DNA from 2 places in the Carnobacterium gallinarum DSM 4847 genome. Region 1 is predicted to be linked to the other one. Evidence: predicted binding sites of a transcription regulator. Region 1 holds the regulator's gene; the other holds the start of a gene.

Region 1 (7,802 bases):
TTGCACTTATTAGGCGGAGCATTTAATCAGGATGATCGCTTTTTTTATTCATTGAACGAGGCGGAATTGGTTCAAGATGTTCAATTTGAGTGTGCATTTATTGGGGCAGGAGCGATTAATTCAGCTGGCGTTTATTTTAAACATCAGGAAGATGCCTACATTAAAAAATTGATAAAAAAACAAAGCAAGCAGGTAATTCTCCTTGCAGAAAATACAACATTTACTAAAAATGCACCATATAAAGGGTTAAACCTCCAAGATATTGATATTTGGATTACAAATGAAGAACCAACGAAGAGACAACGAGATTTATTTGATGAAAGAACTAAAATCCTTTATTGATAGGTAGTTACGTTTGATTGAAAATAATAGGAGATAGCGTGTTGTAAACGGAAATAAATTAATTTTGAAAACTATGCTAATAAAATTTATAAAAAAACACCAACATATAAATTGCAGTTTTATATGTTGGTGTTTTTTAATTAAAATATAACTCATTTATATAATTTTGATAAGCTTCAAAGATGGCATAAAAGAAAAAGGCGATATAACTTGTTAGATCACGAGAGAATTCTAATAAATCTTCATGAGTTCGCTTTAAGTCACCGGCATCAATTGCATCTTTTAAAAAGATTAAAATGGCTGTATGAAATTCAAAAAAGTAGGCATGTAGCTCTTTTAAGGGGGTTCCCATTGCTGCACGATCCTCAGCAAGGTAACGACAAACATTATCATTAGGTTGATCATTTCGGAAATTATCTATCGCTAAACCAAGATAATAAATTCCTTGTTTTCGTTGTTCATTCGCAAAATTTGTTTCTTTTTCTCTAAGTAGATATTCATTTGTTTTTGTATAGTAGTCAGAGTAATATAAATCAAACAGTTGCTCTTTATGTTCGTCTATGTAATTAACTTCATTAATATAGTCCATCATTAAACTCCTTTTTACAAGTATATTGATATTTTTTTAATATAAGAATGGGAAATTCTAACAAAAACAATCATATAACAAATTTGGTATAAAAAATAGAAGAAAATGATATTTTTTAAAAGAAGTTGTGTAATTGTGAACAAAAAAACAGAAATCTAAGTAGATTTCTGTTTTTTTTATAAGAGCAAGCAAAGTTAATTAAGCAGTTTTTGCTTTAGGTTCACGACCTAAGATAAACTCTAAAATAGTTAATACTACTAGAATACCAACAATAATCATAAAGCTTCCAGATGTTTTAACTCCAAAATCCCATGTATTGTAAATCCAAATAACTACTAAACTGTAAAGAATAGAAAGAATATTTAATGCGCCGAAAGCCCATAAATTTCCATTTTCCTTATTTTTCAAATACATTCCGCAAAGACCAATACTTAAAACGATCCAAGCAACTTGAACTAATAAACTAAACCAATAAAATAAAAATGCAACCATCTTTTTTCCTCCTTTTTTATCCACCTATTAGATTTTAGCACAAATTAAAGTAGAAACAACTAATAGGACTTAAAATAATAAAAATAGTATTCAAATCAAGAACAAACTTGACATGAATACTATGAAATTGCTAAGTTTAAGAAATATGACTACGATAAAGTCCAACTACTTTTCCAAGAATACTTACTTCTTCTAGTATAATTGGTTCTAATGTATCATTTTCTGGTTGTAGACGATAATGGGTTTGCTCTTTGAAGAATCGTTTACATGTTGCTTCATCTTCATTTGTCATAGCGATAACGATATCACCATTGTCAGCATTTGCTTGTTTGCGTACAATGACATCGTCACCATCAAGAATCCCAGCATTAATCATACTTTCACCACGAATTTTTAACATAAACAATGAATCTGCATCGTAATTAAGATGCGGTGGAATTGGAAAGTAGTCACTAGCATCTTCTACAGCTAGAATTGGTTCACCAGCTGTTACAGTTCCTAATAAAGGTATTTTATCAGAAGGCACACCTAACTTTGAAAGACCAGCAGCTGTTAATTCAATTGCTCTGGGCTTACTTGGATCACGTTGGATATAACCGTTCTTTTCAAGGCGAGAAAGATGCCCATGAACAGTTGATGTTGAAGAGAGGGAAACTGCAGTACCAATCTCACGAACAGTTGGTGGATAACCTTTTAATTGCACCTGTTCATGTATGTACTGAAGTACCTCAATCTGTCTTGATTCTGGTGTTTTACGCATAATTTAGTGCACCTCATTTCTCTTATGATTTCTTGAATATAGAATACCATAGTTTTGAATAAAAATCAAACAGATGTTCGTATTACTTTTTTAGAATAAAAAAATAATCAAAGGAATATATTTTTTTGATTATTTTTGGTATAGTAATGTAAGTAGAATGAAAGAGATGGAGTGAATGGATTATGTTAGGAAAAAATAAAATTGCACGTATTAATGAATTGGCAAATAAGGCTAAGGCCGACGGATTAACCTTAACAGAACAAACTGAGCAAAAAAAATTAAGAGAAGAGTATTTAGCTGCGTTTCGTGGTGGAATGCGTAACCATATTGAGGGAATGAAAGTCGTAGATGATGATGGAAAAGATGTCACACCAGATAAGCTAAAAGACATTCAAAAAGAAAAGGGACTACATGGTCGCTAAAAAAATGAGTTTACTAAGAAAATCTCTTAGTGAACTTTTTTAATATCTATAATTAAATCTAAATTTGGTAAGTTAAAAAGTAATTTAGATATGAATAATAGTGAAAAATACTTAAATTTAAAAAAACGAAAGTTTTTATTGTTAAATTTTATGTTAAAATTAAGTGGATTTTAAGAACTCAAAAGCTAGTTGTATAAAGGTTTTATTTACCTAAAAAGATAAAGGAAGAGTGCTACAAAAAGAAAAATCTATGAGAAACTTGCTAGAAAGCGTTGCACAAATGCAAATAAAACAGTAGAATAAAGGTATAAAAACCGAGAGGATGATTTAATTGTTCGATACAACTGACCAACTTGCAGTAAACACGATTAGAACACTGAGTATTGAGGGGATTCAAAAAGCAAATTCAGGACATCCTGGTTTACCGATGGGTTCTGCTCCAATGGCGTATACTCTTTGGACAAAACACTTAAAAGTTAATCCTAAAAATTCAACTTGGGTAGACCGTGATCGTTTTGTGCTTTCAGCAGGACATGGCTCAATGCTATTATATAGCATGCTTCATTTAGCAGGCTATCAAGTAACAATCAATGATTTACAAAATTTCCGTCAATGGGGAAGTAAAACTCCGGGACATCCAGAAGTTCATCATACAGATGGAGTTGAAGCAACAACTGGCCCGCTTGGTCAAGGAATTGCGAATGCTGTGGGGATGGCAATGGCTGAAGCGCATATTGCAGCTACGTATAACAAAGAAGGACACAAAATTGTCGATCACTTTACCTATGCATTATGTGGGGATGGCGATTTAATGGAAGGCGTGTCTGCAGAAGCAGCAAGTATGGCAGGACATCTAGAATTAGGAAAATTAGTCGTTTTATACGATTCAAATGATATTTCATTAGATGGACCAACTTCAAAAGCCTTTACTGAGAATGTAGGCAAACGTTTTGAAGCATATAACTGGCAACATATATTAGTTAAAGACGGTAATGATTTAGCTGAGATTGAGAAAGCTCTTGAAGCAGCAAAAGCTGAAACGAAAAAACCAACTTTAATTGAAGTGAAAACTGTCATCGGATTTGGGGCACCAAATCAAGGGACATCTAAAGTTCATGGAGCTCCACTTGGAATTGAAGGAATTGCAGCTGCTAAAAAAGTGTATGGTTGGGATTATCCTGATTTTACAGTTCCAGCTGAAGTAACTGCACGTTTTAAAGAAACAATGATTGATAAGGGTGCAGAAGCTGAATCAACTTGGAATGAAACTTTTGCAGCTTATAAAGGTGCTTATCCAGAATTAGCAGCTCAATTTGAACAAGTAATGTCTGGCAAATTACCAAGTGATTGGGATAGCGAACTGCCAGTTTATGAACTTGGTGCAAGTGCTGCATCTCGTGTAACAAGCAGTGAAACAATTCAAGCACTATCTAAAAAAATTCCAGGTTTCTGGGGTGGATCAGCTGATTTATCAGCATCAAATAATACAATGGTTACAGGGGAAAAAGATTTTGAACCTGGTCAATATGAAGGACGTAATATTTGGTACGGTGTGCGTGAATTTGCAATGGCAGCAGCTATGAATGGAATTGCTTTACATGGTGGCTCTCGGATTTATGGCGGAACATTCTTTGTCTTTACTGACTATTTCCGTGCAGCGATTCGTTTAGCAGCAATTACCAGCACACCAGTAACGTATGTTTTAACACATGATTCAATTGCAGTTGGGGAAGATGGCCCAACACATGAACCAATTGAACAATTATCAAGTTTACGTGGTATGCCAAATCTTTCAGTAATTCGTCCAGCAGATGGAAATGAAGTTGTAGCAGCTTGGGAACAAGCAATCACTTCAACAGACCATCCAACAGTACTTGTCTTGACTCGTCAAAACTTACCTGTTATCGAAGGCACTAAAGAAAATGCACGTAAAAATGTAGCTAAAGGTGGTTATGTAATCTCACCACAAGATGGCGCAACTCCAGCAGGAATCTTGATTGCAACAGGATCAGAAGTAGCATTGGCTATCGAGGCTCAAAAAGTCTTGAAAGCGGATGGACAAGATGTAGCTGTTGTTTCAATGCCAAGTTTTGATTTATTCTTGAAACAAGACAAGGCGTATCAAGAAAGTGTTTTACCAACAGCTGTTCGTAAACGTGTTTCAATTGAAATGGGCGCAACTTTTGGTTGGGAACGTTTTGTTGGACTTGATGGAGCGATGATTGGAATCGATAAATTTGGTGCAAGCGCGCCAGGGAATATTGTCATTGAGCAATATGGTTTCACGGTTGAAAATGTTGTTTCAACTTTTAAAGGTCTTTAAAAAATAACTTAAAGCAAGGCTGAAGATTCATTTCGGTCTTGTTTTTTTACTTAGATCAGACTAAATAATCGCACTATAGCAGACTTGAAATGGACAAGAATGAAACATAATACTACTTTTAACAGGGGATTTTTGCAAATAATGTTATTTTTTTCAAGATTCTCGAGTTTATCTATTTATTTTTAGGTCGTAATCTAGTACAATTGATAATTGAGAAGTCTAGGAAGGAGTGAATTGAAATGAATATTTGGTTAAGTATTGGATTAATTATTCTTGCTTTAGTTGGTGGCGCTGTCGGCGGTTATTTCTTAGCAAGAAAAACAATGATGGATTATTTTAAAAAGAATCCTCCCGTTAATGAGGATATGCTACGTATGTTAATGATGCAAATGGGTCAAAAACCATCTGAGAAGAAAATCAAACAGATGATGGCTTCTATGCAAGTGCAAACAGAAAAGGCAAACAAGAAAAAATAATACTTGGAATTAGATTACTTATTTCAGAGTTCCTTTTTTTGTATAAACGGGCAGATTTTTTTCTGCTCGTCTTTTTGTGCTTAGAATTGGGAATAAACTTAGACGGAAAACCGGACTTTTCTGATTTGTTTTTTCATTATCTAAAATAGTTTTAATCATTTAAATAAAGAATAGGTAGGTGAAGACACAAGATGAGTATTTTTAAGAAGTTAGGTTGGTTTTTTAAGCAAGAAAAAAAATCTTATATAATCGGAGTTACTTTTCTAATTTTAGTAGCTTTGGTTCAATTAATTCCACCACGAGTTATTGGAGTAGTTGTAGATGAAATTGCAACTGGGAAAATGACTTTTGCAACACTAAGTAAGTGGATTCTGATTTTAGTTGCAGCTGGAATTGGTCAGTATGTTTTCCGTTATATTTGGCGTTTAAATATTTGGGGAAGTGCGGCAAAATTAGAACAAACCTTACGAACAAATTTATTTCAGCATTTTACGAAAATGGACCATGTCTTTTTTCAAAAATACCGAACAGGAGATTTAATGGCTCATGCTACAAATGATCTATCTGCAATTCAAATGGTAGCAGGTGGAGGTATTTTAACCTTAGCTGATTCGATTATTACAGGTGGTGCAACTATCATAGCGATGGCGATTTTTGTTGATTGGCGCTTAACGGTGATTGCCTTGATTCCATTACCAATGTTGGCAGTAGCATCACGAGTATTAGGTTCTAAATTACATGTTCGCTTTAGAGGAGCACAAGCTGCTTTTTCAACGATGAATGATAAAACCCAAGAGAGTATTAGTGGAATCAAAGTAATTAAGACTTTTGGTGAAGAAGCAGAAGATGTCGCAGATTTTAAAAAGCAAACGGACAATGTTGTTGAAAAAAATAAACGTGTTTATTTAGTGGATTCATTATTTGATCCAGCAATTACTTTTATTATGGGGATTTCATATGTGTTAACCATTATTTTAGGTGGGAAATATGTGATGTCTGGTGCAATTTCAATTGGTCAACTGATTTCTTTTATTAGTTATATTGCGATGTTAGTTTGGCCGATGTTTGCTATTGGTCGTTTATTTAATATTTTGGAACGCGGAAGTGCCAGCTATGATCGAGTTCAAGAATTGTTGACGGAAAAATCTTCGATTATTGAGAATCCAGATGCGATTCAGCAGTTGGTTAAAGGGGATATTGACTATAAAGTTGATGAGTTTAATTATCCAGAAGACGATCGTGTAGCTTTGAACCATATTCATTTTAATTTAAAGCGTGGACGTACATTAGGCATTGTTGGAAAAACCGGATCAGGGAAAACAACGATGTTCAAACTTTTATTACGTGAATACGATGAGTACCAAGGAGAAATACGCTTTGGCACTCATGATATTCGAGATTACTCATTAAATGCTTTGCTACATGGTATCGGCTATGTACCACAGGATCAGTTTTTATTCTCAACAACTATTCGTGAGAACATTCGTTTTGCAAACCCTGAATTAAGTGAAGAAGATGTAATTAAAGCGGCTAAATTAACTGCAATCCATGAAGACATTATGGGGTTACCTTTAGGGTATGATACATTAGTTGGTGAACGTGGTGTTTCTTTATCAGGTGGACAAAAACAACGCATTTCAATTGCAAGAGCTTTAATTACGAATCCAGAACTGTTGATTTTAGATGATGCGCTATCGGCTGTCGATGCTAAAACAGAAGAAGCTATTTTATCAGCTTTAAAAACTGAACGAGCACAACAAACGACAATTATTGCTGCTCATCGAATTAGCAGTGTCATGCATGGGGACGAAATTATTGTCTTAGATGATGGTGAAGTTATTGAACGTGGCAATCATCAAGAATTAGTTGAATTAAATGGTTGGTATCAAGATATGTTTGATCGCCAACAATTAGAAGCAGAACTTAAAGGGGGTGCTAAATAATGGAAAATCATAAGTCTGATTGGCAAAAATCAATTCCCTTGAAGGAACAATTTTCGATTGTAAAGCGGATGTTTGTTTTTGCAAAACCTTTTCGTAAACAATTTTTTATTGCGGTGTTTTTTGGAGCGGGTTTAGCGATTATTAATGTTCTCTTACCGCGAGTGTTACAGATTTTTATGGATAGTTATTTAACACCTAAAAAAGCTACGACTGAAATTATTATTACATTTGCAGCGATTTATTTTGGCGTAACATTGACTAAAATTATTGTCTTATTCTGTCAGATGTATATATTTAATATGGCGGCAGAAAAAACGGTTCAAAATATTCGTAATCAATTATTTGAAAAATTGCATACTTTAGGTATGCGTTATTTTGACCAAACACCAGCTGGCTCAATTGTTTCTCGAGTGACGAATGATACGGAAACGATTAAAGAGTTTTGGGCAGTTTTC
Region 2 (7,802 bases), 140 kb from region 1:
AAATAGCATTGAATTTACCAAATAAATTAACAGTACTTCGTATTTTTATGATTCCAATATTCATGGTGATCGTTTTAGGTCCATTTGATTGGGGACAAGTCAATTGGTTAGGAAGCTCAATTGAGGTTACACAATTAGTTGGCGCAATTATCTTTGCGTTAGCAAGTATTACCGATTGGTTGGATGGGAAAATTGCACGAGCAAGAAATTTAGTCACTAATTTTGGTAAGTTTGCGGACCCTTTAGCAGATAAAATGTTAGTTGTTACAGCATTTATTGTTCTAGTTGGGCAAGGAATTGTTCCATCGTGGGTCATTGCAATTATTATTTGCCGTGAGTTAGCAGTTACAGGACTTCGTTTGCTTTTAGTTGGCGATGGCGAGGTAATGGCAGCAGCAATGCCTGGTAAGATTAAAACAGCAACTCAAATGGTAGCAATTATTTTGTTGTTTTTAAATAATTTTCCATTTGCTGGAATGAATTTCCCGTTTGCAACTATTATGTTGTATGTGTGTTTATTTTTTACTGTCTATTCTGGTGTTGATTATTTTATTAAAAATAAACATGTTTTCTCTGGATCAATGTAAAAATGAATGATGTCAAAAGGTGAAGGAACGAATAAAAGTTCCCTCACCTTTTTTGTCGCTTTTTGACTGATTATGGTAAAATAAAGAGGTATGAATTGTAAAAGGGAGGTCAATGAAAGTGAAAAGAAAGTGGCAAATAGTCAGTCTTTTTTTTATGCTACTTTTTTTAGCAAGTTGTGGAGCGGGAAATGAAGCAAAAGACAGCAAAGAAGCTTTGAAAAATAGAGAGAGCCCGTCAGCGAAGTCTCTTGAAACTGGCTTTAAACTTTGGGTAATTACAGATGTTCATTATATAGCTCCAAGCTTACATGATGATGGGAAAAAATTTGACTTTATTGTGAGTACTTCAGCAGGTAAAGATTTAAACTACCAAACAGAAACATTAGAGGCTTTAGTCATGCAAGCTAAAAAAGAACAACCAGATGTATTAGTAGTAAGTGGTGATTTAACTCTAAATGGTGAAAAACAAAGTGCAATTGAATTAGCAGATTATTTTAAGGAAATTGAAAAAAATGGCACAGAAGTTTATGTGATTCCTGGGAACCACGATATCAGTGATGGTTGGGCGAAAAAATATCGTGGAGATCAAGCTGAAGCAACGGAACAAATTTTACCGAAAGATTTTAAATCAATTTTTAAGAAAAATGGGTATCAACAAGCGATTAGTAGTGATCCCACTTCATTGAGTTATTTGGTTGCACCTAGAAAAAATCTCTGGATAATGATGATTGATTCAAATAAATACAGTTGGAGTGCTTCAAAAGGAGCTCCTGTAACCAGCGGAAGTATCCGTGAAGATACGTATCAATGGATGTCAGAAAATTTCCAATTAGCAAAAGAACAAGGTGCTAAAATTATTCCAGTAATGCATCATAATTTAATGGATCATAATCAATTGGTAAATCGTGGATTTACAATCGATAAAGCTGAGAATTTACAAGACTTTTTTGCAAAAGAAAAAGTTGATTTTGTCTTATCAGGTCATATTCACGCCCAAGATATTGCTAGCCTTGATGTGAAAGGACATAAGATTTATGATATCGTAACGGGTTCGTTTATGATGGCACCTAATCCAATTGGTGAATTCACTTATCAAGATGGAAGCTTTACCTATCAAAGACAAACAACAGATGTTGATGGCTGGGCAAAAGAAACGGGAGCAACTAATCTAGATCTGTTACAACATTCAGCCTATTTAGCTGAAAATATGCAAAAAGATGGTGAAAGTTTTGCAATCGGTCAGATTTATGAAGAACAGTGGGCTGATAAAAGTCAGTTGGATTCAGTTGCAACTTTTATAGGCAACGCGAATCAACGTTTTTTTGGTGGAGAATCTTACGTTGCTCCTGAAAATGTAAAAGAAACTCAAGAGCAATTAGCTAAAAATCCAGCCTATCAAGTATTGCAGCAGCATCCAGAAAGTAGTTTAACAAGTTATATCGACAGTATCTACATTGATCAAGATACGAATAATGTGCAGATGGAATTTCCTTTTAATTAAAAAAAATTTTTAAAAAAAATGCATAGACTATAAGTGATGGAGGAATTTTTTATGAGAGCTGAGATTATTGCAGTAGGAACAGAATTACTACTAGGACAAATTGTAAACACAAATGCTGCTTTTTTATCACAAGAATTAGCAGGTTTAGGTATTAATGTCTATCATCATGTTGTAGTTGGAGATAATCCAGAGCGATTGGAACGAGTATTACAGGAAGCCGAAAGTCGCAGTGAGTTAATTATACTTTCTGGTGGGCTAGGACCAACAAAAGATGATCTAACAAAACAAACAGTTGCGAATCATTTAAAACGCCAGTTAGTAACGGATACGACTACTTTAGAAAAAGTGATTGCTTTTCATGAACATTCCAATCGTCCCATGGCTGAAAATAATAAATTACAAGCGGTGGTTTTAGAAGGTTCAATCGTTTTGAAAAATTCAACCGGTTTAGCAGCAGGGATGTTTTTACAAAATGAAAAGACAATATATGTTTTGTTACCAGGACCTCCAAATGAATTAAAGCCGATGTTTTTACATGAAGTAAAACCTCTATTATTAGCGAATATGGATAAACCAGAATTGCTTATTTCACGAGTATTACGTTTTTTTGGAATTGGTGAATCAAGATTAGTGACGATTCTAGACGATTTAATTGAAAAGCAAACAAATCCAACCCTTGCTCCCTATGCTGGTGTTCACGAGGTAACATTACGTATAAGCGCAAATGGAGCAACTGAGGAAGCTTGTATCCAGCTTTTGAATACTATGGAGGCGGAAATACAAAAGCGCGTTGGTAGCTATTTTTATGGCTATGGCGATGAAACCAATTTAGTAGAAAGTGTTGTGAATTTGTTAAAAGAACATCATTTAACAATTACAGCAGCTGAAAGCTTAACTGGAGGTGAATTTCAAAGTTCGTTAGCTAGTGTTTCCGGTGTATCTGAGGTATTCAATGGTGGGGTTGTCACATATAGCAACGAAAGTAAATCCAAGTTATTAAACGTATCCGAAAAAACAATCGCTGAAGCAGGTGTAGTCAGTGAAGCTTGTGGAATTGAAATGGCAGAAGGTGTTCGGAAGTTATTTAATACGGATATAGCCTTATCTTTCACAGGTGTTGCTGGACCTAATTCTTTAGAAGGACAGGCAGTGGGAACTGTTTGGATAGGCATCGCACAAAAAGGAAAACCAAGTTTTGCAAAATGTTACCACTTCGCTAGAAATCGTAACAGCAATCGCCAACAAGCAACACTATCTGGATTGGATTTGGTTCGTCGATTGATAAAACAATTGCCTTTAGATGAGTAAGAAGATAAGTTTTTAAGTACGAGTAAAAAAATAAAAAATAAAAAGCGAACGTTTGTTCATTTTTTGCTTGCTTTTTTTTATAATAACGATTATGATAGTTTTTGTGAAAGAAAAAAGTTATAAATTTAATGTAAAATAAATAAAGCATAGATAGATTTGAGGAGGAATTTTAATGGCAGATGATCGCAAACAAGCCTTAGATGCAGCATTGAAAAAAATTGAAAAGAACTTTGGTAAAGGTTCGGTAATGAAACTGGGCGAGAAAATTGATACCCAAATTTCAACAATTCCAAGTGGATCCTTAGCACTAGATGTTGCATTAGGTGTTGGTGGTTATCCAAAAGGTCGGATTATTGAAGTATATGGTCCTGAAAGTTCAGGTAAAACAACCGTGTCATTGCATGCAGTTGCTGAAGTTCAAAAACAAGGCGGAATTGCAGCTTTTATTGATGCAGAGCATGCGCTAGATCCAAAATACGCAGCAGCATTAGGTGTAAACATTGACGAATTGCTTTTATCTCAACCAGATACTGGTGAACAAGGTCTAGAAATAGCTGACGCATTGGTTTCTAGTGGAGCAGTGGACATTGTTGTTATTGATTCGGTTGCGGCATTAGTACCACGTGCAGAGATTGAAGGAGAAATGGGTGCTAGCCACGTGGGTTTGCAAGCACGTTTAATGTCACAAGCATTGCGTAAATTATCTGGTTCAATTAATAAAACGAAAACTATTGCTTTATTCATTAATCAAATTCGCGAAAAAGTGGGTGTAATGTTTGGAAATCCAGAAGTTACTCCTGGTGGTCGTGCTCTTAAATTTTATGCAACCGTTCGTTTAGAAGTTAGAAGAGCGGAACAAATAAAAAATGGTACAGATGTAGTTGGGAACCGTACAAAAATTAAAGTTGTAAAAAATAAAGTTGCACCACCATTTAAAGTAGCTGAAGTGGATATTATGTATGGCGAAGGAATTTCACAAGTAGGTGAGCTTTTAGATATGGGTTCAGATAAAGATATTGTTATTAAAAGTGGAGCTTGGTACTCATATGAAGGTGAGCGGATTGGGCAAGGCCGTGAAAACGCGAAAAAATACTTTATGGAAAATCCTGAACTAAGAGCAGAGATTGAAACTAAAGTTCGTGCTGCATACGGCATTGGGGATAAACTTTCTGTGGAGGAAGAAAAAGCAGAATCAAAAAAAGGAACTAAAAAAACTGAAGAAGCAAAAGAAGATAAAAATAAAGAAAATGAGCCCTCACTAAATGAAAATCCAACAGAAATAACGTTGGATTTACCAGAAATTAAGTGAAAAATGTGAGCCTACAAGAAATCAGACAGTTCAGTGGATGTTAAACTAAAGTTTTAGTTTAAAGAAATCCAACATCTGTCTGATTTCTTTTTTTTAGTGATTAAAATAGTTATAAAAAAATTTTCCAATACTAAAAGCTCAATTTTTAATTAATTAAATGAAAATTGTTTAGTTTAAGAAAAATATATTTTAAAGGCTAATTCGTTAGTAATCCTTGAAAAGTAAAGGTTTTCCTAAAAAATCTTTTTTTTGAAGTTTATAAAAAAGGAAAAAAAAGAAAAAGGTTGATTGAAATATGCTAATTAAGTTGACATGTTGAGCTTCTACAATTAAAATTAAACTTGTATATCACCTTAGTTAAATATACGCAGTTAAATTTAAGGGATTTTTGTAATAATGTACCAAAAAAGAAATAAATGACAATTAAATACGTGATACGGAGGTGGAGAAATGGTTTATTTTATCAGTGTAGCCTTCGCTATTGGTACTTTAGTTGTTGGTCTAATTGTAGGATATTTTGTCCGAAAATCAACCCACGAAAAAGAACTGGCTGGTGCTAGAAACACTGCAACTGGAATTTTGGAGGAAGCAAGAAGAGAAGCAGAAACCTTAAAAAAAGAAGCTTTGTTAGAAGCGAAGGATGAGAATCACAGATATCGAACTGAAATTGAAATGGAGCTTAAAGAAAGAAGAAGCGAGATTCTAAAGCAAGAAAATCGTTTACTTCAACGTGAAGAGAACCTAGATCGTAAAGATGATGGGTTAGAAAAACGTGAACGTACTCTTGAAGCAAAAGAAGAAAAATTAAGTTCAAGACAACAACTAATTGATAATCAAGAGAAAAAAGCAACGGCATTAGTTGAAGAACAACAGCTTGAATTAGAACGGGTTGCCGCTCTTTCTCGAGAAGATGCAAAAGATATCATTGTGAAAGAAACACAAGAAGATCTTTCTCATGAATTAGCTGTGATGGTTAAAGAATCAGAACAACGAGCTAAGGAAGAGGCTGATCGTAAAGCTAAGAATTTAATTTCATTAGCGATTCAACGCTGTGCTGCTGATCAGGTTTCGGAAACAACAGTATCTGTTGTAACTTTACCAAGTGATGAGATGAAAGGTCGTATTATTGGACGTGAAGGCCGTAATATCCGCACACTAGAAACGTTAACTGGAATTGACTTAATTATTGACGATACGCCAGAAGCAGTCATTTTGAGTGGTTTTGATCCAATTCGTCGTGAGATTGCTAGAATGACGCTTGAAAAATTAATTCAAGATGGTCGTATTCATCCAGCTCGAATTGAAGAAATGGTGGAAAAATCAAGAAAAGAAATGGATGAACGCATTCGTGAAATTGGAGAACAAGCAACATTTGATGTTGGTGTTCATTCATTACATCCAGATTTAATCAAGATTTTAGGTCGTCTACGCTTTAGAACAAGTTATGGTCAAAATGTCTTAAATCATTCAATTGAAGTTGCCAAATTAGCTGGTGTTTTAGCAGCTGAATTAGGTGAAGATGTGACTTTAGCCAAACGTGCAGGTTTATTACACGATATTGGTAAAGCATTGGATCATGAAATTGAAGGATCACATGTGGAGATTGGCGAAGAAATTGCACTTAAGTATAAAGAAAATGCAACTGTCGTTAATGCGATTGCGTCTCATCACGGAGATACAGAAGCTACTTCAGTTATCTCAGTATTGGTTGCAGCAGCAGATGCCCTATCTGCAGCAAGACCAGGAGCAAGAAGTGAATCGTTAGAGAATTATATTCGTCGTCTTGAAAAGCTAGAAGGAATTTCTAATAGCTTTAGCGGAGTAGAACGTAGTTTTGCAATCCAAGCTGGACGTGAAGTTCGGATTATGGTTCAGCCTGAAGTAATTGATGATTTGTCAGCTATTACTTTAGCACGAGATATTAGAAAACGTATTGAAGATGAACTGGACTACCCAGGACATATTAAAGTAACTGTTATTCGTGAGACAAGAGCCGTTGACTATGCGAAGTAAATAGTAATTCTAAAAATCCTTATTAAAGCATATCGCTTTAATGAGGATTTTTTGTAGATTTCTTAAAAAAACAGCTGAGCTTTTTGAGATGACTTTCAATTTTATCAAAATATTGTTAAAATAGAGAGAATGGATAAATAGAGAAGAGGCAAAAAAATGAGATTATTATTTGTTGGAGATGTTGTAGGTTCAATGGGACGTGAGATGGTTCATGAATATCTTCCAAAATTAAAACGTAAATATCGTCCTCAAGTGACGATTTTAAATGGTGAAAATGCGGCATCAGGTCGTGGAATCACAGAAAAAATATATAAAGGTTTTTTGCAAGATGGTGTTGATATTGTAACGATGGGAAATCATACATGGGATAATCGTGAAATTTTTGAATTTATTGACGATGCAAAAAAAATGATTCGTCCTGCCAATTATCCTGAAGATACAACTCCCGGTAAAGGAATGGCCTTTATTAAGGTTAATACTCTAGAGTTAGCCGTGATTAATTTACATGGTCGGGTTTTTATGGCTGATTTAGATGATCCTTTTCGTAAAATTGAAGATTTAGTTGAAGAAGCTAGACAACGGACTCCACTTATTTTTGTTGATTTCCATGCAGAAACAACTAGTGAAAAACAAGCTATGGGTTGGTTTTTAGATGGTCAGGTTTCAGCAGTTGTTGGAACCCACACACATGTTCAAACAAGTGATTCCCGCATTTTACCACAAGGAACAGCTTATTTAACGGATGTTGGAATGACAGGTCCTTACGATGAAATTTTAGGAATGACTAAGGAACAAGTGATTAACCGCTTTTTAACACAGATGCCAACGCGTTTTGAAGTGCCAAAAACAGGACGTAAGATTCTATCTGCATGTTATATTGAATTAGATGATGTGACGGGTGCGGCTAAAAAAATTGAACCTATTTTAATTAATGAAGATCATCCTTTTGGAGGAGATTTTGAATGAAACCTAGTGAAGAATCGCAACTAGACGCGGTGACAAAACATCAATTAGACCGCTTAATTGAACGTCTGGAAGCTAATGAAGTGATTCAAAATTATCAATTAATTGAAGAAAAAGCGCA

The links. Region 1 encodes LexA, which represses DNA repair genes until DNA is damaged. Its sites were predicted from a motif close to CNAACANNTGTTNG; they were not measured.
Region 2: a site for LexA is predicted at 3,442-3,455, ahead of recA (recombinase RecA). Genes of this name have one in related genera too.

Annotation. Positions count from the first base shown of each region.
Region 1 covers NZ_JQLU01000005.1:2,908,871-2,916,672, forward strand. Annotated here, with positions in the region: gene BR43_RS18205 (DeoR/GlpR family DNA-binding transcription regulator) at 1-342, shown strand, start outside; gene BR43_RS18210 (hypothetical protein) at 479-931, opposite strand; gene BR43_RS18215 (hypothetical protein) at 1,130-1,423, opposite strand; gene lexA (transcriptional repressor LexA) at 1,560-2,183, opposite strand; gene BR43_RS18225 (DUF896 family protein) at 2,366-2,605, shown strand; gene tkt (transketolase) at 2,937-4,928, shown strand; gene BR43_RS18235 (YneF family protein) at 5,168-5,404, shown strand; gene BR43_RS20245 (hypothetical protein) at 5,423-5,563, opposite strand; gene BR43_RS18240 (ABC transporter ATP-binding protein) at 5,596-7,347, shown strand; gene BR43_RS18245 (ABC transporter ATP-binding protein) at 7,347-7,802, shown strand, end outside.
Region 2 covers NZ_JQLU01000005.1:2,767,053-2,774,854, forward strand. Annotated here, with positions in the region: gene pgsA (CDP-diacylglycerol--glycerol-3-phosphate 3-phosphatidyltransferase) at 9-587, shown strand; gene BR43_RS17545 (metallophosphoesterase) at 706-2,088, shown strand; gene BR43_RS17550 (competence/damage-inducible protein A) at 2,140-3,396, shown strand; gene recA (recombinase RecA) at 3,569-4,705, shown strand; gene rny (ribonuclease Y) at 5,156-6,718, shown strand; gene BR43_RS17565 (TIGR00282 family metallophosphoesterase) at 6,875-7,684, shown strand; gene BR43_RS17570 (YlbF family regulator) at 7,681-7,802, shown strand, end outside.